One region of the Massilia sp. DD77 genome, then DNA from elsewhere that is predicted to be linked to it. Evidence: predicted binding sites of a transcription regulator. Region 1 holds the regulator's gene; each other region holds the start of a gene.
What was found. The regulator FliA, encoded in region 1, starts transcription of late flagellar genes. The targets are predictions, from matches to a motif close to CTAAAGTTTNNNNNNNNNNNGCCGNTA.
Positions count from the first base shown of each region.

Region 2: fliD (flagellar filament capping protein FliD) is a predicted target of FliA. The motif match lies at 1,664-1,690, and genes of this name have one in related genera.
Region 3: V7778_RS17160 (flagellar protein FliT) is a predicted target of FliA. The motif match lies at 2,404-2,430, and genes of this name have one in related genera.

Region 1 is NZ_JBAMDH010000055.1:7,077-11,828, reverse strand. Features, by position in the region: gene V7778_RS23290 (M35 family metallo-endopeptidase) at 1-597, shown strand, start outside; gene V7778_RS23285 (hypothetical protein) at 643-1,116, opposite strand; gene motD (flagellar motor protein MotD) at 1,229-1,984, opposite strand; gene V7778_RS23275 (flagellar motor protein) at 1,995-2,738, opposite strand; gene V7778_RS23270 (RNA polymerase sigma factor FliA) at 2,720-3,448, opposite strand; gene V7778_RS23265 (MinD/ParA family ATP-binding protein) at 3,502-4,323, opposite strand; gene flhF (flagellar biosynthesis protein FlhF) at 4,316-4,752, opposite strand, start outside.
Region 2 is NZ_JBAMDH010000011.1:7,535-12,286, forward strand. Features, by position in the region: gene fliD (flagellar filament capping protein FliD) at 1-1,628, opposite strand, end outside; gene V7778_RS08025 (flagellar protein FlaG) at 1,795-2,145, opposite strand; gene V7778_RS08030 (flagellin) at 2,231-3,691, opposite strand; gene V7778_RS08035 (GGDEF domain-containing protein) at 4,043-4,752, opposite strand, start outside.
Region 3 is NZ_JBAMDH010000027.1:77,713-82,464, reverse strand. Features, by position in the region: gene fumC (class II fumarate hydratase) at 1-504, opposite strand, end outside; gene V7778_RS17165 (FimV/HubP-related protein) at 621-1,679, shown strand; gene V7778_RS17160 (flagellar protein FliT) at 2,070-2,351, opposite strand; gene V7778_RS17155 (M1 family metallopeptidase) at 2,674-4,752, shown strand, end outside.

The sequences.
Region 1 (4,752 bases):
TGGATCGACGCCCGCCTGCCGCGCGGCGCCACCCCGCAGGCCATCCTGGACCTGGAAGCCATGAAGCGCGACGCCGGCGTGCAGCCGGCCAGCCTGGCCTACACCAACTGCACCGCCAGCCAGCAGTCGACCATTCAACAGGCCATGGCCGCCGGCTCGGCGATGGCGAACAGCAGCAATACCTACATGAACCAGTCGTCCATGGGTCCGCGCTACACCAAGTGGTTCGGCGCCGTGAACAGCACCCGCCAGGCGACCGTGAAGTCCCACTTCGCGGCGATCAAGGATGCCTTCGACAACAAGCCGGTGACCGTGGACTGCAAGTGCAAGCAGAGCTACTACGCCTATGTGTACCCGACCCAGCCGTACAAGATCTATGTCTGCAAGGCCTTCTGGTCGGCGCCGATGACCGGTACGGACTCGAAGGGCGGCACCCTGGTGCACGAAATGAGCCACTTCAACGCCGTCGCCGGCACGGACGACCACATCTATGGCCAGTCGGGCGCCGCCAACCTGGCGCTGACCGATCCGAACAAGGCTGTCGACAATGCCGACAACCATGAATACTTCGGTGAGAATACGCCGGCGCTGAACTAATCGCTGGCGCCAGCTGACGTAGGGTGGGCGGCTACGCCGCCGACCCTACCTGACGGTATAGGTGAAACGCACCGGCTCCGACGGACTCGTGCTGACTTCATCCAGCTTGTTCACGTCTGGGAGCCAGGGGCCGGGATAGGTGATGTCGTAGGCGTGCGTGCCCTTGCGGAAGGCATAGGCGCGGGTGATGTCGATCGTGTTCAGGTGCATGGTGTGCGGCTTCACGGCCAGGTAGTCGGCCGCGGTGTAGGCGGCGCGCTTGACCATCGGGCCGGCGTACTCCACCTCCTTGCCGCCCTTCACTTCGCGCAGCTCGAAGCGCTTGCCCATCAGCTCGTCGTCGGCCGCCACTTCGCGCGGGACCCAGATGGTCTGCTCGCCATGGTTTTCGATCGTGACGCGGACCAGCACCTTGCCGCCGGTGGTTTCCACGTCCAGGCGATGGCGCACGGTCACATCCGCCTCCACGGCGCCGCTTGCACCGACCAGTCCCGCCAGCGCCAGCAGTAGTGCCGGCATACTCCGTTTGACATGCATTCGTGCTCCCATGGCCGTGTGAAATAATATTTCAGCAAGCAGGCTACCACGAAATATTCGTGCAATTCTTAAACGATGATGAAAAGCGCGACGATCAGGGGGCGAGTTCGCCGCCGGTTTCCGGCAGCGCCGCCAGGATCATGACCGCCACCCGGCGGTTGCGCGCCTGGCCGGCGGCGTCCGTATTCAGGGCCACCGGCCGGGTCGCGGCATAGCCGATTGCCGACAGCCGCGCCTCGCCCACTCCGCTGCCGATGAACAGGCGCACCACGCTGCTGGCGCGTGCGGCCGACAGCTCCCAGTTGGATGGATAGACGGTGCTGGCGATCGGCACGTTGTCCGTATGTCCTTCGACCTCGATGCGGTGGGTATCGTTCCGCAGCAGGCCGCCGACCGAGCGCAGGACTTCCTCGGCTTCCGCCTGCAGCACCGCCTCCCCCTGGCCGAACAGCACGCTCGCGTTGATCTCGACGCTGACGCCGCGCGCGTTCTGGGTCACCCGCACCTGGCCCGACTTCACCAGCGGCAGCAGGGTTGCCGACAGGTCGCGCGCCAGCTCGCCCATCTTCTCGCGCTCGCGGCGCGCCATCTCGTTGCGCTTGCGGTTGATGATGTGCGACAGCGGCAGCACCGGCTCGACCTGGGTGTTGACGGTGGTGGCGGCGCCGCGTCCGCCGAAGGCGTCGCCCAGCGCATCCGACAGCACCCGGTACTTGCCCTCGTTGACGATCGAGATCGCATACATCACGACGAAGAAGGCGAACAGCAGGGTGATGAAATCGGCGTAGGAGATCAGCCAGCGTTCGTGGTGCTCCTGAGGCTCACCGTCATCGTAGCGTTTGCGCGCCATGGCGGTGCCTCTAGTGGCGCACCAGCAGGCTGGCCACGCGCTCGTCGATCACGCGCGTGTGGTCGCCGGTGGCGATGTCGTGGAAGACTTCGAGCAGGATCTCGTACTGCGCCACCTTGTCCGCCACGATGGCCTTGAGCTTGTTGCCGACCGGGTGGAAGAACAGGTTGGCCAGCCCTACCCCGTAGACGGTGGACACGAAAGCGACGGCGATGCCCGAGCCCAGGCGCGCAGGGTCGGACAGGTTCTCCATCACGTGGATCAGGCCCAGGACCGCGCCCAGGATGCCGATGGTGGGCGCATAGCCGGCCGCCGCTTCCCAGATGCGGGCCGCCTGGCGCTGGGTGAATTCGTAGCCGTTGATCTCGTGCTCGAGCAGGCTGCGCAGCTTGTCGGGCTGGATGCCGTCGACCACCAGGCGCAGGCCCTTCTGGATGTAGAGGTCCTTCGTGCCCATGTACTGCTCCAGCGAGAGCAGGCCGTCGCGCCGTGCGGACAGGCTCCACAGCGCGATCTCGCGCGACAGCTTGTCGCGCTCGCCGCGTGGCGGGAAGAACACCCAGCGCAGCATGCGCATGCCGCGCAAGAACGTCCTGCGCTCGCTCTGCAGCAGCACGGCGCCGGCGGTACCCACCACCACGATGGCGAAGGCGGCCGGCTGGAACAGCGACGCGAAGCGTCCGCCGTCGAGCGTATGCCCGACGAAGACGCCGGCCAGCGCCAGGAGTAAGCCGATTACGCTGGACCAGTCCACAATTGCTCCCGCAGCGCCGCGCGCAAGCGCGCCACTGCCTGGGTGTGCAGCTGCGACACCCGTGATTCGCTCACGCCCATGACGGCGCCGATTTCCTTGAGGTTGAGTTCTTCTTCGTAGTACAGGCCCATCAACATCTTCTCGCGCGGCGGCAAGTTGTCGATGGCGTCGATCACGGCCTGGCGGAAGTCGGTGTCGAGCAGGCTGCGCAGCGGATCCTCGTCGTCCACCGCATAGCGGTCGAGGAAGCTGCCGTCGTCGTCGTCGCCGCGGAAGTCCTCGTAATAGACCAGCTGGTGGCCGCCGCCGTCGGACAGCAGGTCCTGGTAGTCGGCCAGTGACATCTTGAGCGATTTCGCCACTTCGGATTCGCTCGGCGGACGGCCCAGGCGCTGCTGCAGCTCGTTCATCGCCGTCTCGACCTTGCGCATGTTCTGGCGCGTGCTGCGCGGCATCCAGTCGTTGCTGCGCAGCTCGTCCAGCATGGCGCCGCGGATGCGCAGCACCGCATAGGTCTCGAACTGGGCGCCGTGGTTGTCCTCGTAGCGGTTGATGGCGTCGAGCAGGCCCATCATGCCCGCTTGTACCAGGTCATCCACTTCCACCGAAGGCGGCAGCTTGGCCTTCATGTGGTGGGCAAGACGCTTCACCAACGGCATGTGCTCCGTCAGCAAATGGTTCTTGTCCGCTTTCCCTTTGACCGTGTACATGCTTGATGCGTCGTTCTCTTATTCTGTTGTCGGGTGCCGCTTCTGCGTTGCTCTTAGTTGCCGAGGTGTGCGCCGCCCCCCTGCCTGCCGAAGCCCGGCATCGCGTGCAGCGCGAACTTGCCGGCCAGCTGGCGGAAGGCGACCGAGGCGCCCGCGAGCGGGAAGGCGTCGACCACGGCCCGGCCCAGGCGCGCGGCCCGGTGCAGGTACTCGTCGGCCGGCACCGAACCCATGGAACTGAGCTTGACGGCCAGGTAGCGCGTTGCCGCTGCTGACATATTATCGTATACCACCTTGGCTTCCGCCTCGGTCGCGCCCGTGACCAGAATGCCGAAGGGGCGGCGGCCCAGCTGCTGCGACAGGCGCTTGATCAGCGCGTACGCATTGGTGATCGAGGTGGCGCTGGTCGAGACCTGGACCACGATCTCGGAACTGGCCATCAGCGGCACCGGGAAGCTGCCGTCCGGACCTAGTTCGCCGTCGACCATCACGATGCCGGCCTGCTTGGCCAGCACGTCGAAGGTCTTGGCCAGGCGGCGGGTGTCGTCGCCGCCTTGCGGCGCGCCCATCGGCACCACCGAGAAACCCTGGGGCGCCGGATGGATCACCTGGTTGAGCGCGCATTCCTGGCGCGCCACCTGCAGCAGCGAGGCCTTGCGGTTCAGGCCCAGGCGGCGGGCGACGCCGTAATCGACTTCGCAGGCGTCGACGATCAGGACTTCGTTGCCGGTCTGGGCCAGCGAGGCGCCCAGGTTGACCAGCATGGCGCCCTTGTCGTCTTCAGGCGTGGCGGAAAGGAAGGTCACGATGCGCGGGCGCGGGCCCTGCAGCATGCGGCGCAGGCCTTCGGCCTGGTCGAAGTCGAAACTAGCCAAGGGACACCTCGCGCAGGCTGCGGTCGTTCAGGGAACCAGCGCCGGACATCATCATCGGCAGGTCGGCGTCGCCGAATTGCGAGGCGGCCGCGCGGTTGTTGCGGAAAGCGCGGTCGATCAGCATGGCGCGGTCGGCCAGGTGCAGGTCTTCCGGCACGCGCTGGCCGTTCGAGATGTAGTGCAGGTTGAGCTTCTGGCGGATGACGACGTCGAGCACGTTGCCGATCGAAGCGGCTTCGTCGAGCTTGGTCATGATGCAGCCGGCCAGGCCGCTGCCCTGGTAGGCGCGCACGACTTCGTTCAGGGTCTCGTTGGTCGAGGTGGAATTCAGGCACAGCAGGCGCTTCACGTCGGCGCCCGATTCGCTCAGCATGGCCACCTGCTCGGTCACCATCTGGTCGCGCTGCGACATGCCGATGGTGTCGATCA
Region 2 (4,752 bases), on a different contig from region 1:
ATGCTCTGGATCGAGCGCACCGAGGCGTCGCCCTGCAGCACGCCGGCGGTCTTGGTTTCGGCGTTGTAGCCGGTCAGGCTCGAAATCGTCTTGTTGAGGTCGTTGTACGCCTTGACGAAGCCGTTGACGGCGGTCGAGACCGCGGCGGTATCGCGGCTGACGTTCAGGGTCGAGCTGCCGACCGCGCTGACGTCGAGCGTGACGCCCTGCACCGCCTCGGTCACGGTGGTGCTGCTGCTGCGGATATCGATGCCGTTCATGTTCAGCAGCGTGTCCTGGGCCGCGCTGGTCTGGGTCAGGCCCTGGGCGCCGCCCGGATCGTGGCCCAGCAGGGCGGCGATGTCCGGGTTGGGCGGCTGGCCGCCGTCGCCGTCGACGCCGATCTTCATCGAGGACTTGGCGCCGGTCTTGTTCGAGGTCAGCACCAGGTGATAGGGGTTGTCGCCACCGTCCGAGACGATGGTCGCGGTGACGCCGATGTTGGCCTTGTTGATGGCGTCGCGGATGCCCTGCAGCGACTGGTCGCCGGCCTCGAGGGTCACGGTGCCGCTCGCCTGTGCGCCGTCCTGCACGAAGGAGGCGCCGCCCAGGTAGCTGCCGGCGCTGCCCGCCGTCAGGCCGGCCGCGGCCGGATTGGTGCCGCCTACCAGGATCTGGGTGCCGTCGCTGGAACTCAGGGTCACGCCGGCGGTGGTGGTGACGCTCGAACCGGTGTTCGCATTGCCTACGCCCTTGGTGCCGCCGGTGACGGCGCCGCTCACGGCCTCGGTCACGGTCAGGTTGGAGCCGTCGGCCGCGGTGAACTGCAGGGTGCCGGCGGCGGCCGTGCCGCTGACGGTGATGTTGGCGGCGGCCAGCGCGGAACTCACGTTGCCGCTGGCCAGGGCCGCGTCGATGCCGGCCGCGCCGAGCGGGGTCGTGTCGTCGGTGTGGGAAACGATCTGCACGCCGCCGACGGTCAGGCCGTAGCTGGCGCCGCTGGCGACGCTGACGTCGCCGTAGCCGGCGAACAGGGACGCGCTGCTGGTGGCCGGGCCGGCCTTGGCGGTCACGCCGGTGGTCTCGCTCTTGGCGTTGATCGCTTCGGCCAGTTGGGCGGCGCTGCGGGTGGTCGCGCTGGTGGGAATGGCGGTGCCGTTGATCGACAGCGAGCCGTTGCTGATGCCGCCAGTCGCGATCGAAGGGGCGAGGGCGCTGCCGGCCACGCCGAAGTCGCCGCCGCCGATACTGCCGAACTGGAAGGTCAGGACCGTCTTGGCGCCGGAACCGATGGTCGAGCTCATGCTGGCCTTGCCGGCCGTGCTCAGGCTTTGCGCCGACGCCAGTTGCGACACGTTGATCTTGTACTTGCCCGCCACCGCGCCGGCGCCGGCGCTGCCGGTCAGGATGTCCTTGTTGCTCGAGGTGCTGCTCAGGGCGCTGAAGGTCGAGGGAGAATTGAGCGCGGTCAGGGCGCCCTGGAACACGCCCACGGCGGCGCTGACCTTGCCGAGCGCGGCCATGCGTGACTGCAGGACGGATGCCTTCTTGTCGAAGTTCGCGAGCGGCGCTGCCTCGGCTTGCATCAGCTTTGCGATGATGCCGTCGACGTCGAGCCCGGAACCGATGCCGGATGAACTGATGCCCACTTTGTTTCTCCCGTGAAAGCGATAATGTAAGTCATTATCGACAGAAGCAAACCGGACTTAAGAGTAGGAAAGGGGGCCCAATTCAAATAGTTGAGCGGGAGTTGACGAGCAGACAAGCGCAGCGTGCGTTCCCGGGCGGGAAGCACGCTGGCCATGGTGAGGAGGATCAGGCTGTTTGGCTGATCAGGAGACCGCGCATCTTGTCGATCGACTTGGCGATCTCGAGCGCTTCGACGGACGGGATCTGGCGCACGACTTCGCGCGTGCCCTGGTCGATGATCTTGACGACGATTTCCTTGCTGTCCTCGTCGATCGCGAATTCCAGGCTTTGCGAGGAGGCGCTCATGCTTTCGTTGATCTTCTTGACAGCATCGGTGACCTGCTCGCGCGAAGGCGGGGGGGCATCAAGGGCTTGCGCCGGCGCCTTGGCGGACTGCGCATTTTGCTGATCGAGCGCCGGAAGCGTGCGCTCCTCCAGCCGTGACGCCACGGGTGAACCAAGCGATTGGATGTTCATGTGACTTCCCTAGCAAAAAATCCTCGGCTGAATTTCTTCAGCCGAGGATCCGTTTTACAACACGGATGGACTAGCTAGTCCGGGATTAACCACGCAGGAGCGACAGGACGCCGTTCGGCAGCGAGTTCGCCTGGGCCAGCATCGAGGTACCAGCTTGCTGCAGGATCTGGCCGCGGGTCATTTTCGCGGTTTCAGCAGCGAAGTCGGTGTCGACGATACGGCTACGCGAAGCCGACAGGTTCTCGGTCGACGATTGCAGGTTCGAGATCGCCGATTCGAAGCGCGACTGCAGTGCGCCGTATTCCGCACGCTGGCTGTTCACCTGGCCCAGTGCTGCGTCGGCAACCTTGATGGCCAGCTGGGCGCCGTCGAAGGTGCTGATGTCGAGGTCGGCGACCGACTTCAGTTCCGACGAGCCGCTCACGTTGTCGATGTTGAAGCCGGACGGGTCGACCACGGAGAAGCTCTGCTCCGAGTCCAGCACGAGGCGGCCGGTGGCGGTTGCGCCGTTTGCGCCTTCGGTGGTTGCCGGGGTGGCGATCGGGGCGCCGTCAGCGTCGTAGGTACCCAGGGTGGCCAGGGAGGTGGCATCGGTCGACTGGTTGTCGACCTTGATGTCTTCACCGCTGGCGTTGGTCAGCTTCAGGCCGCCGTTGGCCGCATCGTAGGAAGCGGTCACGCCGGTCTTTGCCGACTGGGCATTGAAGGCGCTGACTGCCGCGGCGTAGCCGTTAGCGTCGTCAGTAGCAACCGAGAACGAGACGGTCACGGCGCTCGAGTTGTCCGAGGTGATGTCCAGCGTGTACGACTTGCCAGCGGTCGCCTTCAGCAGGGCTTCGGTCTTGGCTTCGGCGGTCACGCCGGTGTCGCCGCTCTTGCCATTGATCATGGCTGCGGTTTCCTTGGCCGATGCATCGGTCGCGATGGTGATGTCTTCCGAGCCGAGCGAACCGTTGATGGTCATGGTGCCGCCGGCAATGCCGTTGTTGGCCGATGCCGAGCTGGCCTGGACCGCGCTGCCGTCCAGACGGTTGTTGCCGTAGGTCGAGGTGGTGAAGTTCGAACCGGTCATCGAGATCAGCTGGCCTGCATTGGCGCCGACCTGGAAGTTCGCGGTGCCCATCGTGCCGTCCAGCAGCTTCTGGCCGTTGAATTCGGTGGTGCCGGCGATGCGGTTCAGTTCCGAGGTCAGTTGGGTAACTTCGGTTTGCAGGGCCTTGCGGTCGCCAGCCGAGTTCGACGAGTTCGACGACTGCACTGCCAGTTCGCGGATACGCTGCAGGATGTCGCCCGAGCTCGACAGGGCGCCTTCAGCGGTTTGGGCCATCGACACACCATCGTTCGCATTGCGGGTCGCCTGGGTCATGCCCTTGATCTGCGAGTTCATGCGGTCGGAGATCGCGAGGCCGGCAGCGTCGTCCTTGGCGCTGTTGATGCGCAGGCCCGACGACAGGCGCTGGATCGAGGTGTTCAGGGAAGCCTGCGAGGTCGACAGGTTACGCTGCGAGTTCAGGGATGCGACGTTGGTGTTGATTACGGATGCCATGGTATTTCTCCAGACTAATGTCTTTCAGGGGTGGGCTGCTGTGCCCTGTTCACTTTGGTCCGCCACGCTGTTCTTGTGACGATCAAACCGCTGTTGATGCTGGTAACGTTATTCTAGGGAAAAACTTGAGGGGCAAAAATGCAGATTTTTTTCGCCCTTGTCGCTCTCATATCACTCTGCCGCGCTCCTGTCGGCGGGAAAAATCCAGACTTTAGGGCAAAAAAAATTATTTTTTCTGAGAAATTTTTTTCCAGAGCCGGCGCAATCCTCCGCAACCCGCTAATAAAAGAACAACGCCGCAGACCGGTTTCCCAGAGCGCGGCGTAGCTGGATGATAAGAGCGAAGGCGGCTTAAGGGTTGTCCGCCACCACCACCCGGTTCTTGCCGGTGTTCTTGGCCTGGTACATCGCCTTGTCGGCGCGCGCCATCAGCGACAGCTGGTCCTCGTTCGGCAGCCTGAGCGCCACGCCGCAGGAGAAGGTGATCAGCATCTTCTCGTTCTCGTGCAGGAAGAAGTGGCGGGTCAACTCGCGCTGCACCCTCACCATGGCGGCGGCGGCGGCGTCGACCGTGGTCTCGGGCAGCAGGATCAGGAACTCCTCGCCGCCGAAGCGCGCGATCACGTCCATCGAGCGCAGGGTGTCCCTGACCACCTTGACAAGGTGCTTGAGGGCGGCGTCGCCGGCCAGGTGGCCATAGGTGTCATTGAGGCGCTTGAAATTGTCCAGGTCGAGCAGGGCCACGCACAAAGGCGTGTTGCGCCGGTCGGCGCGCGCGCTTTCGCGTTCGAACACGTCGTCCAGGCCGCGGCGGTTGAGGCTGCCGGTCAACTGGTCTTCGCGCACCAGTTCGCTCATGTGCTGGAGTTCCGCTTCCAGCTCGCGGATGCGCTGCTCGGCCGCCTGGGCTTCGCGGTGGGCGGCGACCATGCGGTCGCGCGCGGCCAGGGCTTCGTCCTGGGCGCTGCGCGTCTCGCGCAGCACTTCTTCCAGCACGTCGTTGAGTTCATTGATGTCCCCGGCGCGGCCGATGCGCTCCGACAGCCCGCCCAGCTTGGCGT
Region 3 (4,752 bases), on a different contig from region 1:
CTGGCGCAGCCTGGCCAGGGCCGGCAGGACGCCCTTGGCGACGGCGAGCGCGGCCGCCACGTGCATGGCGGTGGGGAAGATGTCGTTCGAGGACTGGCCCATGTTGACATGGTCGTTCGGGTGCAGCAGGCGCGCCTCGCCGCGTTCGCCGCCCAGCAGCTCGGAGCCGCGGTTGGCCAGCACCTCGTTCATGTTCATGTTGCTCTGGGTCCCGGAGCCGGTCTGCCACACGGCCAGGGGGAATTCGTCCGGGTGGCGGCCGTCGAGGACTTCGTCGGCGGCCGCGATGATGGCGTTGGCCTTGTCGGCGGGGAGCTTGCCGAGCGAGCGGTTGACGGCCGCCGCGGCGCGCTTGACCTGGGCCAGGGCCGCCACCAGTTCCGGCGCCATGCGCTCGGTCGAGATATGGAAGTGGTGGAGCGAGCGCTGGGTCTGCGCGCCCCACAGCCGGTCCGCCGGCACCTCGATGGGGCCGAAGCTGTCCTTTTCAATCCTGTTTTCCATAGACAAGTCCTGTTCTGGTTCTCGTTAACACGGCTGGGACTAAAGAGTTTAGCGCACTGGCCGTTATTTACGTTCAGGCTTCACTTTTCTTCTCCGTTATGGCTTGCCGCTCCCCCTTGCTATTCTTTTGCGCACTCTTCGCGGGTGCCGCCGGCGCTGCCGAACTGGGCGAAGCGCGCGTCAGCTCCTATATGGGGCAGCCGCTCGTGGCCGACATCGAACTGACCCTGATCGAGAACGCCGCGGCGCCGGTCCAGGTGCGCCTGGCCCATCCCAACGTCTACCGCGGCGCCAACATCGGCATGCCGCACGTGCTGTCGACCCTGAACATGTCCGTCATGCAGCGCGACGGCCGCCAGTTCCTGCACGTGACATCGCGCGCGCCGGTGGAGGCGAGCCATCTGCACCTCTACCTCGACCTGGCGGACGGCAGCCAGCGGGGCGTGCGGCTGGCGACCTTGTGGCTGTCGCCGGATCCGAATCCGGCGCCGCCGCCCGTGCCTGTGCCCGTGCCCGTGCCGGCCGCCGCGGCGGCCCCCGCTTCGGCGCCCGCTCCAGCTCCGGCTCCGGTCAAGGCGCCCGTGCCGACGCCCGTGCCGGAGCTTGTCGCCAAGCCCGCGCCCGCACCTGTGGCCAAGCCGCCGCAGTCCAAGCTTGCGTCTGCAGTGAAGGCCGAGAAGCTTGCTCCGCCGGCGGTCCTGGCGTCCGCCGCCGCGGCCCCGGCGCCGGGCAGCTGCGCCCCTGCCGTGCAACCGGCCTCGCCGAAGGTCTGCGCGGCCCTCGACTACAAGAACGCCCAGCTGCGCGAGCAGATCGGCGTGCTGGAGGACAAGGTCAGGGTGCTGCAGGTGGCAATGGGTGCCAGCCCGGCGGCGGTCACCGCGGCCAAGCCGGCCAAGCCCAAGGCGCACAAGCCGCGCAAGAAGCCCCAGCCGGAACCGGTGGACGAGACGCCCTGGGCCTGGATCGGCGGCGGCATCGCGGCCCTGCTGGCGCTGGGCGGCGGCATGCTGGTGGCGAAGCGGCGCAAGAAGGCGGCCGTGGAGCCGACGGTGTCCCTGGCGGCGCGCCTGCGCCAGCGTTTCGCGCGCAAAAAAGCAGCCAGGGAAGCCGCGCCGGAAGCCGCAGAGCCGAGCCTGGAAGAGGTCGCGCACGACACGTCTACACAAGTATAAATTTTGCGTTATACTGAATCCGTGGTCGTCGAGATCACAAACGGCGCAGGGTCTGGCGCAGCCACCACCGATAGCGTGGCGCGAACCGCAGACGAACGTTGAACAAACGCCTGTGTCCGGAAGCAGTCTATTTGCCTACAGCGGCGGTGGACGCCGGAAGCAACCGGCAAGAGGCGACACCAGGAGATACCTGGTGCTCGCTCTCCGCATTCCGCGGCTGAGCCTCCGGCTCGGTTGCACCAAAAGCGCCTGCGGGCGCTTTTTTCATGGCGGATGATCTTGCCGCGCCTGACTATCGAGACCTAGGGTTGGCGGCGCAGCCGCCAACCCTAGGCAAGGGCGACAAAAAAGGCGCCCGGGGCGCCTTTTGTCATTTTTGCAAGTTACCGATCAGTGCGCCTGCATCGCACGGTCCAGCTGCCCCATCCACGGATCGGTCACGTCGCGGATCGCGCGGTCGTTGGCCATCAGCTGCTTGAGCAGGTCGATCTTGCGCAGGCGCTTGGCGCCGTCCAGGGCCGGCACGCCGGTGGCGGCGACACGCGCTTCCACTTTGGCCTCGGCGCCGAGCTGCTCGAAGTTCTTCCAGTCGCCAGCCTGGGCCGCGCTCGCCATCTGGCCGGTCACGGTGGCCAGGTTTTCGTACATCGAGAGGACTTCGTTCGCGGTCATGAGAGCACCAAGGGCTGGAAACGCCGGCCGGATTGCCGGTTGTCTACATCGTTATCGGACGCGCTTTAGGGAACTTTAGGGCTGTTCTCAAAAATATTTGAATATTTTTCAAAGCAAAGAAAAGTTGCTGATAGTGCAATGATAGGCCGCGTGGGCCTCGCTGGCCGGTACGCGCTATTCCCCCTTTTATGCAGTTTGGCCCCGTTTTTCGCAGTCTGTCGCATTTGGCGCGCGCAGGATAAGCCGCTTGCTTAGAGTGCAGCCTGAATTGTTGCGCATTCCGGCGCGAGTCCGGACGCCTGAACAAGAACGAGAGAGACCTATGAGACACATGCCGGTCACGCGCACCGCCGCTGCCCTTGCGCTAGCTTTTGCGGCGGCCAGCGCCGTCGCCCCCGCCCATGCCGAGGCGCCATATTCTTTTGCCGCCACCCCCGGCAAGCTGCCCAAGGACGTGGTGCCGATCCAGTACACCGCCCACCTGGTGGCCGACGTGCCCGGGAACAGCTTCCGCGGCAGCCAGACGGTCGATATCGAGGTCCTGACGCCCACCTCGACCATCATGCTGAATGCCGACAACATGGAGATCGAGGCCGCCAGCCTGTCCGGGCAAGGGGGCAAGCAGGCCAGGCTGACACCTATCCTGGACCGCAAGGCGCAAACCCTGCGTTTCGACCTCGCCCAGCCGCTGGCGCCGGGTCGATACACATTGGCGCTCCAGTTCCGCGGCCTGATCACGCGCGAAGCGCGCGGCATGTTCTACGTGAACTACAAGGCGGGCGGGGCGGACAAGAAGCTGATCGCCACCACGATGGCCCCGAGCGACGCGCGCCGCGTGCTGCCGACCTGGGACGAGCCGTCCTTCCGCGCCCGCTTCAAGCTGACCGTCGACGTGCCGGGCAACTTCAAGGCCTATTCCACCACCCCGGTCGAAAAGCGCGAATCCCTCGCCGGCGGCATGCAGCGCATCTCCTTCGGCAACACGCCGAAGATGCCGAGCTACCTGGTGGTGCTGGTGGCGGGCGAGATGGAGCGTTTGGCCGGCGAGCAGGACGGGGTCGACATCGGCATCGTGACCACCGAGGGCAAGCAGGGCTCGGCCATTTTCCCGCTGGCCGCCTCGCGCGAGCTGCTGCATTACTTCAACGACTACTTCGGGATCCCGTATCCGCTGCCCAAGCTGGACCAGATCGCGATTCCGGGCGGCTTCAACGGCGCCATGGAAAACTGGGGCGCCATCGTCTACAACGAGCCGACCCTGCTCTACGATCCGAAGCGCAGTCCGGAACGGGTGAAGAAGATGTCCTTCGACATCAACGCCCACGAACTGGCCCACCAGTGGTTCGGCAACCTGGTCACCATGGCCTGGTGGGACAACCTGTGGCTGAACGAAGGCTTCGCCTCCTGGATGGCGGCCAAGGCCACCCAGCACTTCCACCCGGAATGGCGGCCCTACCTGAGCGGCATCGCGGAGCGCGAGTACGTGCTCAACCTGGACGCGCGCAAGACCACCCACCCGATCCAGGCCAAGGTCGACAACGAGGAGCAGGCCGCCGCCGCCTTCGACGCCATCACCTACCACAAGGGCGAGGCTTTCCTGCGCATGCTCGAGGCCTACCTGGGCGAGGAACCCTTCCGCAAGGGCATCCGCGCCTACATGGCCAAGCACCAGTATTCGAACACCACCTCGGCCGACCTGTGGCAGGCGCTGGAAAAGGCGACCGGCAAGCCGGTCGAGAAACTGGCTTCGGACTGGACCCGGCAGCCGGGCTTCCCGCTGGTGAAGGTGGAGCAGGCCTGCGAGAACGGCAAGCGCCGGGTCACCCTGTCGCAGGAGCAGTACCGCCTGGACGAACCGGCCGCCGAGAAACGCCTGTGGGACATCCCGGTGCAGGTCGGCACCGTCAACGGCAAGGCCTGGACCCTGCTGCTGTCCGGCCAGAGCAAGACCTTCACCCAGGCCAGCTGCGAAGGCGCGCTGGTGGTCGACCCCTACAGCGTGGGCTATTTCCGCGTGCACTACGACCCGGCCAGCTTCCAGGCCCTGGCGGCCCAGGCGCCGCAGCTGCGCGACTCCACCCGCCTGAAGCTGCTGACCGACACCTGGAGCATGGTGTCGAGCGGCCGCATGCAGCTGGACGGCTACCTGAAGCTGGTCGCCAGCTACGGCGACGAGCCGCGCCTGGCGGTGTGGGATTCGATCCTGTCCAACCTGCGCACTCTCGAATCGCTGGCGCGCGGCGAGCCCGAGCAAGCCCTGATCCGCCGCTTCCTGATCGGTTTCGCCAAGCCGAAGTTCGAGAAGCTGGGCTGGGAAGAAATGCCGGGCGAACCCGTGGAAGACGCCGAACTGCGCGCGCTGCTGGCCACCGCGCTGGCGCGCGCCGGCGATCCGCAGGCC